One region of the Metabacillus sp. Hm71 genome, then DNA from elsewhere that is predicted to be linked to it. Evidence: riboswitches for the same ligand, from Rfam matches in the RefSeq annotation. Region 1 holds a riboswitch; the other holds the start of a gene.
What was found. Region 1 has a riboswitch for cyclic di-AMP ahead of ACSVDH_RS06535 (TrkH family potassium uptake protein). Riboswitches for the same ligand answer to the same signal wherever they lie in the genome.

Region 1 (7,944 bases):
AAATCCAAATCTCTTACACTAATTTTCGCTGTACCATCTGATTGCTGCTGCATATCTGCCTTTCCCTTCTTTACAGGATTACGTTCAAACATTGTTATCGTCATAACATTCACCTCATTTAATAATCAGCTTTATTTAATTTCTTTGATATAAACGTCGCTGAAAGGTTCAAAACCAATATGATCACAATTAAGACAATCCCAACTGCCGCTGCCAGTTCAATGTCCCCAGACTCCTGTGTAACCAAATAAGAATGAACGGTTAATGTTCTCGCGGATGAGAAGATGCTGTCTGGCATCGCTGCCACCGTACCAGCTGTTAAAAATATCGCAGCTGATTCACCAACAATTCTTCCAATGGAGAGAATAATTCCAGATAGGATACCAGGCATTGCGCTTGGCAAAATGACTTTATATAAAGTTTGCAGCTTAGTCGTTCCCAAAGCCAGAGAGCCTTCTCGATACGAATGAGGGACGGTTTTTAATGATTCTTCAGTCGTTCGGATAATGACAGGCAATACGATAATGGTCAATGTCAATGAGGCAGCGATAATAGACATGCCCAATTTTAAAGTGGTCACAAAAAAGACTGCCCCGAATAAACCATAAATAATTGATGGGATTCCTGTTAAGCTTTCTGTTGCAAAACGGATCACTTTTACCAATCTCCCCTGTTTGGCGTACTCTTGCAAGTATACAGCAGCCAAAATCCCGATTGGGGTCGCAATTAATAATGAGATGGCAATTGTATAGATTGTCGTAACAACCATCGGCCAAATGCCGCCATCTCCCGTAGGAGAATAATCACCTAAAATAAAATCGATGTTTATCAATCGATATCCCTTATAAAATATATAACCAACAATGGTAACTAGAACGGCAACAGTCAAGAAAGCTGATAGCCAAAGCAGTCCACGCAATAAGTTATCTTTAACCTTTCTCAACTTACTTACCACCTTTCGCACTTATTTTTGCTAATACAAAATTCAACAATAGGATAAAAGAGAATAAAACAATCCCTGTGGCAAACAGCATTTCTTGATGTGTTCCAAATGCATATCCCATTTCTAATGCAATATTAGTTGTTAATGGACGAATACTATCTGTTATGCTAGTAGGTATAATTAAACTGTTTCCTGCTACCAATATGACAGCCATTGTCTCACCGATCGCTCTTCCCAAGCCTAAAACGATCGCAGCCATAATTCCTGACTTAGCTGCCGGGACAACGACTTTAAAAATAGTCCCTATTTGAGAAGCCCCAAGTGCTAAAGACCCTTCACGATATGTTTTTGGAACTGCCCGAATGGCTGTTTCAGCTACAGTAACAATCGTTGGAAGCATCATAATAGCAAGAACAAGAATAACGGCAATCAAGCTTTGTCCTTTCGCTAAGTTCAAATTATTTTGCAAAAATGGGACAATGATGGCAAGGCCGAATACACCATATAAAACCGACGGGATACCTGCTAACAACTGCACAGCTGGCGAGATGATTTTTGCGATGCTTTTTGGCGCGATTTCTGCTAAGAATATTGCTGTAAATAAGCCGATAGGGACTCCAATGATTAATGCACCAATTGTGGCATAGATGGATGCCACAATCATTGGTAATATCCCAAATTTGTCTTCACTTGGTACCCAATCCACTCCGAAAATAAAGTCTATAAAATTATATCCCTTTGCCATAAATGGCAGTGAGCCTTTATAAAAGACAAATCCAATGATTAACAATAAACTGAAAACTGAAAGAAGTGCACAAATCAGAAATATTCTTGCTGATACCTTCTCCAGTAAGTACTTCCTTTTATTTGATTTTCCAATAACCTCTTGTTTTTCAACAGGTAGGCGTGGCATACGTCATTCCTCCAAGATCATGATTACACCTGATGTTTATGCTTAACACATCACTATTACATCAGTGAAATGGTCATTATTTTACTGGTATAGCTCCTGATTCTGCTACAATGGCTTGTCCCTCTGCACTTAAAATATATTCAATGAATTGTTGTCCGGCATCCGTTAATTGGCCATCCTTGTGGACAAACAAAAATGGACGGGATAAACGATATTTTTGCTGAAGAACATTCTCTGCTGTTGCCTCGACTCCATTTATTTTTACGGTTGAAATAGAGGGATCAATATATTCAAAGGAAATAAACCCTACTGCATACTTATTGGTTGCTACAGTTGTTTTAATATTACCGTTACCGCTCGCAATGATTGAACTTTTCACTAATTCGCCTGAAGAATATCCGACTATTTCCTGAAATGCATCACGCGAACCTGAGCCATCCTCCCGGGAAACAACCACAATTTCCATATCATCTCCCCCAAGCTCTTTCCAATTCGTCACCTTACCAGTAAAAATATCCTTTACTTGTTCCATCGTAAGATTTTCAACCTTATTACTAGGATGAGTTACCACGACAATTCCATCATAAGCAATGATTGTCTCTATTAGTCCACTAGCTTTTTCCTCTTCTTTCAAATCACGCGAAGACATTCCAATCTCTGACACACCGCTTATCGCATTTGTAATACCAGCAGATGAACCGATCTGATTGATCTCTATATTAACCTCATTTTTTTCCTTATATTTTTCTGCAATTTTTTCAGCTAGAGGTCCTACAGATGTAGATCCCGAAATAGCAATTGTATCTGAACTATTATTAGTAGATGATTCTGATTCATGATTACTATTATTACATGCCGATAAAACGACAACTAAGAATAGTACCAATAAGCTGATCGTTGACTTACTCTTAAACGTCATTTTCAAACCTCCAAGATGTTCTATTGGCAACTTCTTTCTTTCATGTTTTTATTAACCCAACATTAAGAATAAACACGTTTTGTAAATGTTTTATGGGTTTTTTGTAAAGGTTTTGTAAATTTATTAATCATGGGTAAATTTGGTTAAGGTAGTGTTAATAAATATCAAACTAATAGAGGTAAATTCATCTCATTTCTTTCACAACTTGGCCATCCACTTTATGACCCGCTAAATATCAACTCTTTTGGCTGTACAATAAAAAAATGCCAGGTTCATAACTTTACCTGGCATTTGGAATCAATATGAAATAACACTTATTAACCGTACAACACTTGAAGGCTCGAGTTCTTGTTTATTCAATACTTGCAAAATTGGCCAAGTCGTCTCTGTTACCAATAACAACTAATAGATCTCCTTTGTTAAGAGTCATATCTGGTGAAGGAGATATGATAATTTCCTCTTCCCTGACAATGGCAATGACACTAACATTATATTTAGCACGAATGTTAAGTTCCTTTAAACTTTTTTCCGCCATTTTTGAAGGAATCATAATTTCCTCTATATTGTATTCTTTTGACAGTTCGATGTAATTCAGCATATTAGGTGATAGGAGCTGGTTAGCCACTCTTTCCCCCATATCCCTTTCAGGATAGATAATCCAATCAGCGCCAATACGTTCTAAAACCTTTCCATGACGCTTGCTTAATGCTTTGGCGATCACTTTTTTTACGCCCAGGTCCTTAAGAAGCATAACCGTTAAGATACTGGATTGCATATCATCCCCGATCGCTACGATGACACAATCAAAATTGCGAATCCCAATTGAAGTGAGTGCTTTCTCTTCAGTAGAATCTGCTACGACAGCATGGGTTACATATAATTCTGCATCCTCAACTCTTTCTTCATTTATATCAATTCCTAAAACTTCTTGTCCTGCTTCATTTAACCGTCTTGCTATACTTGTTCCAAACCTGCCAAGGCCAATTACTGCGTATTGTTTTATAACCAAAATCAATCACTCCTGAATGTTAATGAATTATCCAATCATAAGATTTCCTTTTGGATGACGAAAAGCTTCTGATGTACGTCTCTTCGTAATGGCAAACCCAAGGGTTAAAGGACCCAATCTCCCTGCAAACATAGTCAAAATAATAATGATGCGACCAATAGGTGAAAGCTCAGGAGTTAATCCCATTGATAAACCAACAGTACCAAATGCAGAGGCAGCTTCAAATAGATACATAATGAAATTTTGCCCCTTATCGGTAATACTCAATAAAAGAGTAACAATAATCACAATGATTAAACCACTGATGGCAATGGTAAATGCTTTTAATATGGTTTCAATCACAATGCGCCGTTTAAATAAAACAACATCCTCTTTTCCTTTAATTTGGGACCAGAAAGTTGCCATTAATACAGCAAATGTCGTAATTTTAATCCCACCGGCAGTAGATCCTGAACCAGCTCCGATAAACATTAGCAGGATTGTCAGGAATAAAGTAGAATGTGTTAAATCGGCTATTGGCAGCGTATTTGAACCAGCAGTTCTTGGAGTAACCGCATGGAACAATGCTCCTAAAAATTTACCGAACTCGGATAAAGGACCTAAAGTTTTAGCATTTCCATATTCAAATAGAAAGATTAGTATCGTTGAACCCAATGTTAGAATGAGTGTAGTAACCAATACCACCTTTGTATGGATAGATAACCGTCGTGTTTCACGATACTCATAAATTTCGTTCATGACTATAAACCCTAAACCACCTAACGTAATCATCGCACAAACAGTAATAACCACAATTGGGTCGTCAACATAAGCCGTTAAGCTGCGATATTCTCCCATTAAATCAAAGCCAGCATTATTGAAATTAGAGATGGCATGAAAAAAGCCATAATACATTGCTTTTCCGACCGGCATATCGAAAGAAAAGCGAATCGATAAAATCATTCCTCCTATCCCTTCAATTAATGCAGTAAAAATCAAGATTCGTTTTACCAACTTTACAATTCCAGCCAGGTGGATATTATTAAATGCCTCTTTCAATAATAACCTTTCTTTTAATGAGATTTTTTTTCCTAACAAAAGAAAGAAAAATGTTGCAAAGGTCATAAACCCTAATCCGCCAATTTGAATAAGGGTTAGAATGACCAACTCCCCAAAGGTTGAAAATGTATCACCCGTATCAACCACAACAAGACCTGTCACACATGTTGCTGATGTCGCAGTAAATAAAGCATCCAGAAACGGGAGACCACTTTGATCTTCTGTAGCAATAGGTAGCGTCAATAATAATGCTCCTATCATAATAACAACAGCAAAGCCCAATACAAGGATTTTAGGTGGATTAAGAAAGTCTTTCGTTTTATTCATTTTTTTCTCCTAATTGGTTAAATAAATTTGAAATTACTCTTAATATCTCCATAAAGGATGTAACTATTGATAATTAATTTACAAAAAGACAGGGAGCATCCACATTAAATCTAAGATGTTACAGGGTAGCAATATTGACATTTCTTCTTCACCGCCATCTGAAATTAAGGCAAAATAAATAGACCTACGTATGTTTAAAGATACTAATTTGTTCTTTTAACACAACAAAAAAGCCTCCTTAAATAGGCGGTCTTATGACCTCCTCCGCTTTAGCCGACGAAGTTAGCTGACGGGTAGGATGGCGAAAGAGTCTCTCATCCCTTCTGCACATGCAGAATTAACCCCAAAATAATGGGTCCTCCGTTCTCAGATTCCCTGAGATTTGGCCGATATAAAGTTTGAAATTTATGTAAATCATTCTACGCCTGTAAGATCATCTTTGTAAATACGTAAAAAGAACAAATTATCACCAAAACAATCCAAATCTATTCATATACCACAAATTTTATTGCTATATCTCAATCTAGCGCATTAATTCTTCGTTTTTTTTAAATTTATTATCATTTTGTAAAAATTAATCATATTCCATTGACAAAATGCTTAATTGGACATTATGATAACACCAAGTTTCAAACAAATGAAGTAAAAGGTAAGCAATCAGAGGATTCCTAAACATCTACTTTATTTTTTCCATTAGAATAACAGATTATTATATTATAAACATAATAGGTACTGAATACCCTTTACTAAAATGCTTTAAACTTGCATGTTGATTTCAGCTAAGTGAATTAATAATTAACATTGATTAATAAAAAATGAATTTATTATTTTTTTAAAGGTGGATATTATGGAGAAAACATCTTATCGATTTGTCATTAATGCAATTGGCAAAGGTGGAGAAACATATTATACTCATTGTCAGGATAAATACGCTTTGAAGAAATGGATAAAAGAACACGAAAATGATCTCATAATGGATGAGCTAAAGATTACGGATAAAAATAGACATCCATTATTAAAGTTTTTCCCTTTCGATAAGTTAAAATAAGGATCATCTCAAAACATTTTATAAAAAGACCGGTCAACATAATATTTACAGAGAATAAAAAGCTCAACCCCTTGTTTCAAAAGGATTTGAGCTTTTTCCTATCTCTCCTCTGCTCATAATTTAAACCCAATTAAATAATAGATTTTATTTTTTTCCAAAAGGTTCAAAATACATATGTTTATCATGACTTTACTACCAATTTATACCATGAAGTCGTTGTTAACCTAAATTAATTTAGTAGCTAATAAAATAATTCGATATTAAATAATTCTGTGGTGGATGTCTAAGGACATAAAGGCTTTATATATATTTCTTTCACAATAATGCGTTATTGGAGATCAGAAATTAGTTTGGATCATTGATTGGTTAGTTAGAAGCTTATTTAGAAAAGAACAAAAGCGGAAGTGTCTTGATTCCTTCAGGCAATAAGACGACTTGGAATAGAAGGCGCTCTTTGCCTTCTATTCCAAATTGGCTAGACCATATAGAGGGGCTAGGCGCTGAATGATTAGTCCCTTTTTTATAATCTTATTGAATTAAGGTGCAGGTAGATCAATTAGTTTTATTCCATTTAATGGCCCGTTTATTGGACAATATCACCAAGAATAAATGAATCCTTTATCCAAAATTAGTTACATAATGAGAGTATCATTATCGGACACAACATAAAGTTAATGAAAAAAAAGATGCACACTTCATATAGTAGATATTCATCTTCTTTTTTGTTTGAAGGGTATATTTGTCAACAGCCCCGGCTAAAAGATCCTTTTATAATGCTTATTGAACTATCTAATAACAGGTTGGTTAATAGTGCCATACTGAGAAAAACATGACGTTTTAAAGTGGCTCCTCTACCACCGTAAAATCAACTCGAACCTTCTGACATCTTCCTCAAACCATACAGGAAAATGTTTTTCGTTGGAGTCAATTAAATAAAGAGGTATTTGTTTCCCAATTTCCTCCTGGGCGTGCCATATAATCATCAGGGTTGTAAAATTCATCTTCTTCCCATAAGTGGCCACCAACATACAAATTTTCATTATCTTTAACACGAACGATCTGTTCCCTATAATCTAAATACACACTTTTCGCAGAAATGTTAACCCCATCTGATTCTCTCCACATCTCTCGTGGTACTGAGTCTGTATTTGCCCAAAAATCACCATAAATTTCTACATTTGCACCTGGATCGGGACCGGTACTTTCGCAATAAATCCCATGTAGCTAACTTTAGCAAGTTTACCCATAACTTTTTCATCTCCTTTAAGAATTCTCATTAAATCAATATTAAAATACAATTGGTTTAATTCGGAAATGAATGGCAATAAAAGTATTTGTGGTAAATCTAAATTCCCCCAAATTTCCCCAATTACTATTTAAGAAAACAAGCTATTATTAGGTATTCATGTTAAAATCCTGCAATGCTATTAGGGGTAAAGAAAATTGAGTGTACTACAAATGGACAGAGTTTTCTATTTAAGAGCATTTGATTCCTTTTGAAAATGAGCGAAAATATTGGTTATCCATTTTGATACCAACATTACAAGTATATATCCCAAGAAATAGGTAGAAATAGTTTATTCCTTGATTTGTTTGGAAAATTCCTAAGATAGACAAAAATGGTCTCCATAAAAAAGAAAGAAATAGGCAAACACCTGTTGCAAAAAGGTAGTAATATTTGTTATGGTTTAGTGTCTATTGGTAAACCAACATAAAAACTACTGGAGCAAAAGCAGCATCTAAGGAA
Region 2 (7,944 bases), 2.8 Mb from region 1:
AGATGCTAATATCATCACATATGAACGAATAAGAGAGGAAATTAAAGTTGGCAAATCAATGCAAGCTGCGTTTAAAGCGGGGAATCAAAGCTCGTTTTCTGCCGTTACCGATGCAAACTTAACAACGCTTTTAGCTTCTGCTGTTCTTTTCTTTTATGGGACAAGTTCGGTAAAAGGGTTTGCGACAAGCTTAATCATTGGGATACTCGGAAGCTTTTTGACCAACGTCTATCTGTCAAGATGGTTGCTTGGCCTATGGGTGAATAGTAGAATTTTCAATAAAAAACCTGGTTGGTTTGGGGTTAAGCAAAAAGAAATACATGATATATCCGAAAACTTTGATACTCTTGATCTTCCTACTAAATTTGATCGTTTTGATTTTGTAAAGCATCGTAAAAAGTTCTTTGCTTTTTCAGGAATCATCCTGCTGTTAGGGATCATATGCCTATTCGTGCTTCGTTTGAATCTAGGCATTGACTTTACAAGCGGGACAAGAGTGGAGCTGCTTTCTGATAAACCTCTAAATACGGAGTTGGTTGCAGCTGAGCTTGAAGAAATTGAACTGCCGACAGATGATATCGTCATTTCAGGAGAAGAAAGCAATTTAGCGGTTGCAAGATATAAAGGAATCCTTTCAAAATCAGAAATCGCAACGTTAAAGAGCCACTTTAGCAAGGAATTAGGGGCAGAGCCAAATGTCAGCAGTGTGACGCCGACTGTTGGTAAAGAGCTGGCCAAAAATGCTTTGACCGCATTGCTTATTTCTGTTGTAGGATTGATTATTTTTGTCACCTTCCGCTTTGAACTTCGAATGGCTGTTTCAGCCGTCATCGCGCTTTTATATGCAACATTTTTTGTCATTCCATTCTTTAGTGTTACGGGTCTGGAAGTAGATATCACGTTTATTGCAGCGCTTTTAACGGTTGTCGGCTATTCAATTAACGATACAATTGTCACCTTTGACCGCATGCGTGAAAATATGCAAAGAAGAAGGTATTTGAAGACATATGAGGATATCGTTGATGTCGTCAATACAAGTTTACGACAAACATTGGGGCGTTCTGTTAACACCGTTTTAATGGTTGCGATCACTGTTCTTTCGCTGCTGATCTTTGGAAGCGAGGCGATTCGACCGTTTTCAATTGCATTATTAGTTGGTTTGATCGTTGGAACTTACTCTTCTATTTTTATCGCTGCTCAGCTTTGGGTAGAGTGGAAGCATAAGGAATTGAAGAAGAAAGGTGTTATTAAGACCTTTAAAGAAAAACGTGTGTATTCAGATGAACCACAAGTGTAAGCTGCGATGCTAGAATAAAAAAGGTTAGATCAGGCACAGAGGTGAGTAAACCTCTGTGTATTTTTTAAAGGTAAGAAAGTATAAAATTTTGTACTTAGTTTTAGTGTCTAGCTCCACTAGGGTCTAGCCACTCATGAATTGAAGGCAAAGAACGCCTTCTATTCATGAGCGCCTTATTTGCCCTAGGCTGATCAAGGCGCTTGCGCTTTTCTTAAAAGGTAAGAAAGTATAAATTTTCAACTTAGTTTTGGTGTCTAGCTCCAGGCGCCATCGGCTCGAGGTCATAAGTCAAACAGGAATTGAAGGTAAAGAACACCTTCTATTCCTGTTCGCCTTATGCTTGTCCCCGATAGGCGGGCGCCTTACGCTTTTCTTATGAGGAGATTGGGTTATTTACCTTCATTACCATCTTCTCTTATTGCCTCATTATGATCTTCTATTGGCTGGGGATGTCCATATAGCAGGTTAATTTCTCTTGCCACCTCATTTAAAAACTCGTCCGATAATAAGAGCTTCTTTTCCTTTGACATGTCATTCACCCTTTACTCGTTTTACCTATCATTATCATTGACGTTTTCATCATGAATATTCCAGGCTCATTTTTTATGTTCAACAAGAAAAAATTACGATTAGGTATTTACATAGCAAAATCTTAGGAGTATGATAATCATCAGTTTCATAATTCAAATCGCTTAATCCATTAGGAACGGGGGACCCATTTTTTATGTGGATCTATGATCCTCTTGGGGTGAATCCTTAATAGGTAGGGATACTCTTTTGTCCCGAACCCGACAGCTAACTCCGTAAGCGTTATGAGAGGAAGGTGGAGCTGGTGTGACAGACAAAATGAATGTCCACAAGGCTATTAACGGTGCCTTTGTGGGCTTTTTGGCGTTCCTAAAAAAGATATAAATTGATCTTATTGAAGGCTTATATCCCTGAATGGGGGGAATATAAGCGTGTAATCAAAAAAACGTGGTGGTGCAAGAAATGGTATCTACGGTAAAAAGAATCTTAATAGGTCGCCCCTTAAAGTCAACAGAATTAGGGGAACAAAAACTGAATAAGAAGAAAGCTCTGGCTATTTTATCTTCTGATGCTTTATCATCTGTTGCATATGGGCCAGAACAAATTTTGCTTGTTTTAATGACAATAAGTGCCGTTGCCTTTTGGTACTCAATCCCAATCGCAATTGGCGTATTATTTCTCTTATTGGCGCTCATATTGTCCTATCGGCAAATTATTTTTGCCTATCCGCACGGAGGCGGGGCATATGTCGTTTCACGGGAGAATCTTGGAGTGAATCCAGGGCTCGTTGCAGGCGGTTCGTTATTGGTTGACTATATTCTGACTGTGGCAGTTAGTGTGTCGGCAGGAACAGATGCGATTACTTCCGCTTTTCCAGCCTTACATTCATACAATGTCATCATTGCGTGTTTACTTGTTGTGTTTTTAACTATCTTGAATTTAAGAGGGGTTACTGAATCAGCTTCCTTTTTAGCCTATCCAGTTTACTTATTTGTTTTCGCTTTGTTTGTCTTAATTGGAGTAGGCTTATATCAGATTGTGACTGGTCATGTCTCACCAGAGCTTCATGCACCTGTTGGTTCGCCGGTTACTGGTATAACCTTGTTTTTGCTGCTTAGAGCATTTGCGTCAGGTTGTTCTGCTTTAACTGGTGTAGAAGCGATTTCGAATGCGATCCCCAATTTTAAGGACCCAGCTCCGAATAATGCAGCGAAAACACTGACAGCAATGGGGGTATTGCTCGCGATATTATTTTCAGGTATTGTGTATTTAGCCTATTATTATGGCATAACGCCAAAAGCAGAGGAAACGGTTGTTTCACAAATAGCATCAGAAACATTTGGAAGGAATTTCATGTATTTCTTCATTCAAGGAACAACAGCTATGATTCTTATTCTAGCGGCAAATACCGGTTATTCTGCTTTCCCTCTATTGGCTTTTAATCTTGCAAAGGATAAATATTTGGCAAGAATGTTTACCATTAGAGGAGATCGCTTAGGGTATTCTAATGGTATCATATTTCTTGGAGTGGCTTCCATTCTTTTGATTATCGCCTTTAGAGGACATACTGAGCAATTAATTCCGCTCTATGCAGTTGGTGTATTCATACCATTTACCTTATCTCAAACAGGGATGCTGGTTAAATGGATTCGTGAAAAGCCTGATGGCTGGGTGGTAAAGCTGACAATTAACTTTGTCGGGGCATTCATTAGCTTTTTAGTTATGATGACGTTCTTTATCACTAAATTTGGCCAGGTGTGGTCTGTGTTGGTTTTCCTGCCAATTCTTGTGTTCATTTTTCATCGGGTGAAAAAGCACTATGACGCAGTAGGAAACCAATTAAGAATCACAACATGTGAACCAGTTAAACCAATTGAGGGAAATGTGATTATTGTTCCAGTCGCAGGAATTACTCATGTTGTAGAGAATTCATTAAATTATGCGCAATCTTTAAATGCTGACCAAATCATTGCTGTTTATGTTTCGTTTGAACGAAAGGATGAAAAAACCTTTGAACAGAAATGGGAAAAATGGCAGCCGGATATTCGGCTAGTGACATTACACTCATATTACAGAAGCATCATCCAGCCGCTATCAAAATTTATTGATACAGTGGAACATAAAGCAGATGAGTCAAATTATCGGGTTACGGTGTTAATCCCGCAATTTATTCCGAAGAAAAGATGGCACTATATTCTTCATAATCAGTCAAGCTTGTTAATTCGGGCTGTCCTTTTGTATAGGAAAGATGTTGTAGTTACTACAGTTCCTTATCACCTAAAGGAATAGGATTCATTTCTGTTAACTTATTCCATTAACCTTACTTGATTAAAATGTTCAACCTAAAAGGAATAGCGAAAAACCTTCTATCTTAAAGGATATGAAGGTTTTTCATTTTTTAAAATGAGAATCATTCTGAAGAAACAGAATATTAGAGCTTTTTTTCAAATGATTGACCATCGGAAAATGATTTGCTATTCTCGAAATCTAGTAAATTAAATATCGATAAAATCCTCATCGCTATCCCGGTGAGGTAGAGGTTGCGACAATTAAGAGTAGTTCTTACTGAGATCTGGTGGGATCGTTGAAGGAGATACAAAAGGAATTGTTGCCGAAGCAAGTATAGACCACACATCTATTCCTGCTGGGACTGCACTGAAAAAGTGCAGGACTGTCATAGATTGTTTCTATGGAGAGCTATAACGGGATAGGGAGCGGGTTTTTTGTGAAAAACGCGTAGAGTATGAATCTATGCGTTTTTTTTATAAAAAGGTAAGTATAATATTTTAACCTAGTTTTAGTGTCTAGTTCCAGGCGCCATCGGCTCTAGGGTCTAGTCAAATAGGAATTGAAGGTAAAGAACACCTTCTATTCCTATTTGCCTTATGCTTGTCGCCGAATGCTTAGCGCCTTGCGCTTTTCTTATATAATTTATCAATTCGGAGGAATTCTTATGATAGACAAAAAATGGGGGCTTTTAGTTTTGACCTCCTTAGTAGTTGGAAATATGGTAGGCTCGGGCATCTTTATGCTTCCAAGCACACTTGCACAGACAGCAAGTCCTTTAGGGGTAACCTTTGCATGGATCATTACCGGGCTGGGTGTTTTGATGATTGCCCTTGTCTTTGGTAAGTTAGCAATCCGCAGGCCTGATTTAACAGCTGGGCCTCAAAGCTATGCACGTGAATTATTTGCATCAAAGAATAAGGGAAATGTTGCCGGTTTTGGTATGGTTTGGGGATATTGGATCGCAAATTGGATAAGTAACGTTGCGATTATTACAAGCTTTGCAGGCTATCTATCTACTTTCTTTCCTATCATGAGCAACCCATCCATTTTGTTTACAATTGGAAACCAAGATGTTGAATTAGGGAGACTTGTGACATTTATTGTTTGTACCCTGTTACTATGGGGAACACATTTCATTTTGGTAACGAACCTAAATGTTGGAGGAAAAGTAAATGTTGTAGCAACTTCTACAAAAATTATTGGCTTTGTTTTATTTATTGTCGCAGCGCTTTTTGCATTTCAATCCTCAAATTTAGGAGATTTATATTCACCTGTTGTAGATGCTAATGGACAAACACATGGATTATCCAGTCAAATCAATTTAGCGATGATTTCGACCCTATGGGCATTTGTTGGGATTGAGTCTGCTGTGATCTTATCTGGACGGGCAAAATCTCAACGCGATGTCAGCCGCGCAACTATTATTGGCTTGTTTATCGCGTTAACGATCTATATAGGAATTACATTACTGATCATGGGCGTTTTACCGCAGGAGGTATTAAAAGCTTCTGACAAACCATTCGTAGATGCGCTTTCTGTTATGATTGGCGACATGGGTGCAACCGTTATGGCCATCCTTGCGATTGTTTCATTGCTTGGCTCGACAATCGGTTGGATCCTTCTAAGTGCTGAAGTGCCTTATCAAGCGGCAAAAAAAGGAACTTTTCCAAGCTTTTTTGCCAAGGTAAATAAGAAAGGAAGCCCGGTTCGTGCTTTAACCGTTACAAATGCTATGTCGCAAATTTTTATTCTTTCCGTCATTTCAGGTACGATTAGTGAGGCATATACATTTTTGACAACTTCTGCAACACTGGCCTATCTTATTCCTTATTTTGTTTCAGCGTTATTCTTCTTAAAGCTTGTGATAAAAGGAGAAACATATGATCGTATAGCAGGTTCTAGATGGTTCGACGGTTTGATTGCAGTTTTAGCACTTATCTATTCGGTATGGGTTATTAAATCAGGAATCTCAGATTTAACGACATTTTCGTTGGGAATTGGATTATTTCTAGCAGGTATTATTATTTATCCGTTTGTAAATCGTAAAAAAACTAACAGTCAAGTTGGTCATGAAGCCGAATAACCAACGATTTTAGATTAACCAATATCGCGTCTATTATTTTTGCGAAAAAATAAAATTTAATATAATATAAATAGTTGGGATTGATGTAAACTAGATTTAGATAGGAGGAATCAATTTGAAAAGAATTGGGCTAGCTTGGCAAATTCTTATTGGACTCATCCTCGGAATTATTGTAGGAGCCATTTTTTATGGAAATGAACAAGTGGCGTCATACTTACAACCGATTGGTGATATATTCTTAAGATTGATTAAAATGATTGTGGTACCTATTGTTATTTCAAGTATTATCGTTGGTGTTGCAAGTGTAGGTGATACAAAAAAGCTTGGTCGTTTAGGCGGCAAGACCATACTTTATTTTGAAATTATTACGACGATTGCCATCATATTAGGTCTCGCAGTTGCGAACATCTTCCAGCCTGGTGCAGGTGTGGATATGGGAGCCATTGAAAAAACAGATATTAATAGTTATGTTGAAACATCTGAGGATGTAGAAAGTCATGGCATCGCTGAAACATTTGTCCATATTGTACCAAGTAATGTCTTTACATCATTTGTTGAAGGCGATATGCTGGCGATTATCTTTTTCTCTGTCCTATTCGGTTTTGCTCTTACAGCAATTGGAGAAAGGGGGAAACCTGTCCTTGCCTTTTTCCAAGGCACAGCTGACGCCATGTTTTACATGACAAATCAAATTATGAAGTTTGCTCCTTTTGGTGTTTTTGCTTTAATAGGGGTAACAATTTCAAAATTTGGTTTAGAGTCTCTTATACCACTAGGAAAATTAGTGATTACTGTTTATTTAACGATGGCGTTTTTTATCATTGTCGTACTAGGTTTCGTTGCGAAATTAGCAGGAGTTAATATTTTTCACTTTATCCGAATCATAAAGGATGAATTGCTATTAGCTTATTCAACAGCCAGCTCTGAAGCAGTATTGCCAAGAATTATGGAGAAAATGGAGAAATTCGGATGTCCGAAAGCCATTTCCTCATTCGTCATTCCTACAGGTTATTCGTTTAATTTAGACGGTTCGACTTTATATCAAGCATTAGCAGCTGTTTTCATTGCGCAAATGTATGGCATTGATTTATCGCTATCACAACAGATTTCTTTACTGCTTGTGCTAATGGTCACATCTAAAGGTATAGCAGGTGTTCCAGGTGTGTCATTTGTTGTGCTGTTAGCTACCTTAGGTACAGTTGGTATTCCGATTGAAGGTTTAGCTTTCATTGCAGGGATTGACCGTATTTTAGATATGGCCAGAACAGCAGTGAATGTCGTAGGAAACTCACTGGCAGCAGTGGTTATCTCCAAGTGGGAGGGCGAGTTCAAACCTAATACTTCTCCTTCTAGGCAAATTGCATAACGATATAATGATTGGAATAACCTTTATCTCAAGACGTGAGTTCTCCATCATTATGGCGACCCTAGGAATTGCCGGCGGGCTAATGCCTTGGAGTAACAAAGGTCAAATAGTAAAGAACAACAAAGAACCCCTTCTTGATGAAGAGGTTCTTTTGTTTAAATGAGCTTTAATCCACTAACGAGAATAATTGTTGCCATGACCGCTTGTAGTGGTTTAGGTGATACTTTTGCAGCCAGCATGCTTCCTACTATAACTCCAGGGATTGAGCCGATTAGCAAGTTAGCTGTTAGCAAATAGTCAACACTTCCAAATCCGGCATTTAATATTCCAGCCACAGTTACAAGTAAAAAGGCATGTGCAATATCTGTACCAACTAGTTCA

Region 2: it holds a riboswitch for cyclic di-AMP, as region 1 does, so the genes downstream of both, kimA (potassium transporter KimA) here and ACSVDH_RS06535 (TrkH family potassium uptake protein) in region 1, are expected to answer to the same signal.

The regions. Positions count from the first base shown of each region.
Region 1 covers NZ_CM200278.1:1,308,641-1,316,584, reverse strand. The annotation lists gene pstB (phosphate ABC transporter ATP-binding protein PstB) at 1-53, opposite strand, end outside; gene pstA (phosphate ABC transporter permease PstA) at 119-943, opposite strand; gene pstC (phosphate ABC transporter permease subunit PstC) at 945-1,856, opposite strand; gene ACSVDH_RS06545 (phosphate ABC transporter substrate-binding protein) at 1,933-2,775, opposite strand; gene ACSVDH_RS06540 (potassium channel family protein) at 3,128-3,784, opposite strand; gene ACSVDH_RS06535 (TrkH family potassium uptake protein) at 3,812-5,149, opposite strand; cyclic di-AMP (ydaO/yuaA leader) riboswitch at 5,407-5,547, opposite strand; gene ACSVDH_RS06530 (hypothetical protein) at 5,997-6,197, shown strand; gene ACSVDH_RS06525 (hypothetical protein) at 7,122-7,322, opposite strand.
Region 2 covers NZ_CM200278.1:4,662,445-4,670,388, reverse strand. The annotation lists gene secDF (protein translocase subunit SecDF) at 1-1,297, shown strand, start outside; gene ACSVDH_RS23010 (bacitracin ABC transporter ATP-binding protein) at 1,687-1,827, opposite strand; cyclic di-AMP (ydaO/yuaA leader) riboswitch at 1,977-2,121, shown strand; gene kimA (potassium transporter KimA) at 2,288-4,114, shown strand; lysine riboswitch at 4,352-4,533, shown strand; gene ACSVDH_RS23000 (amino acid permease) at 4,779-6,197, shown strand; gene ACSVDH_RS22995 (cation:dicarboxylate symporter family transporter) at 6,313-7,563, shown strand; gene ACSVDH_RS22990 (sulfite exporter TauE/SafE family protein) at 7,719-7,944, opposite strand, start outside.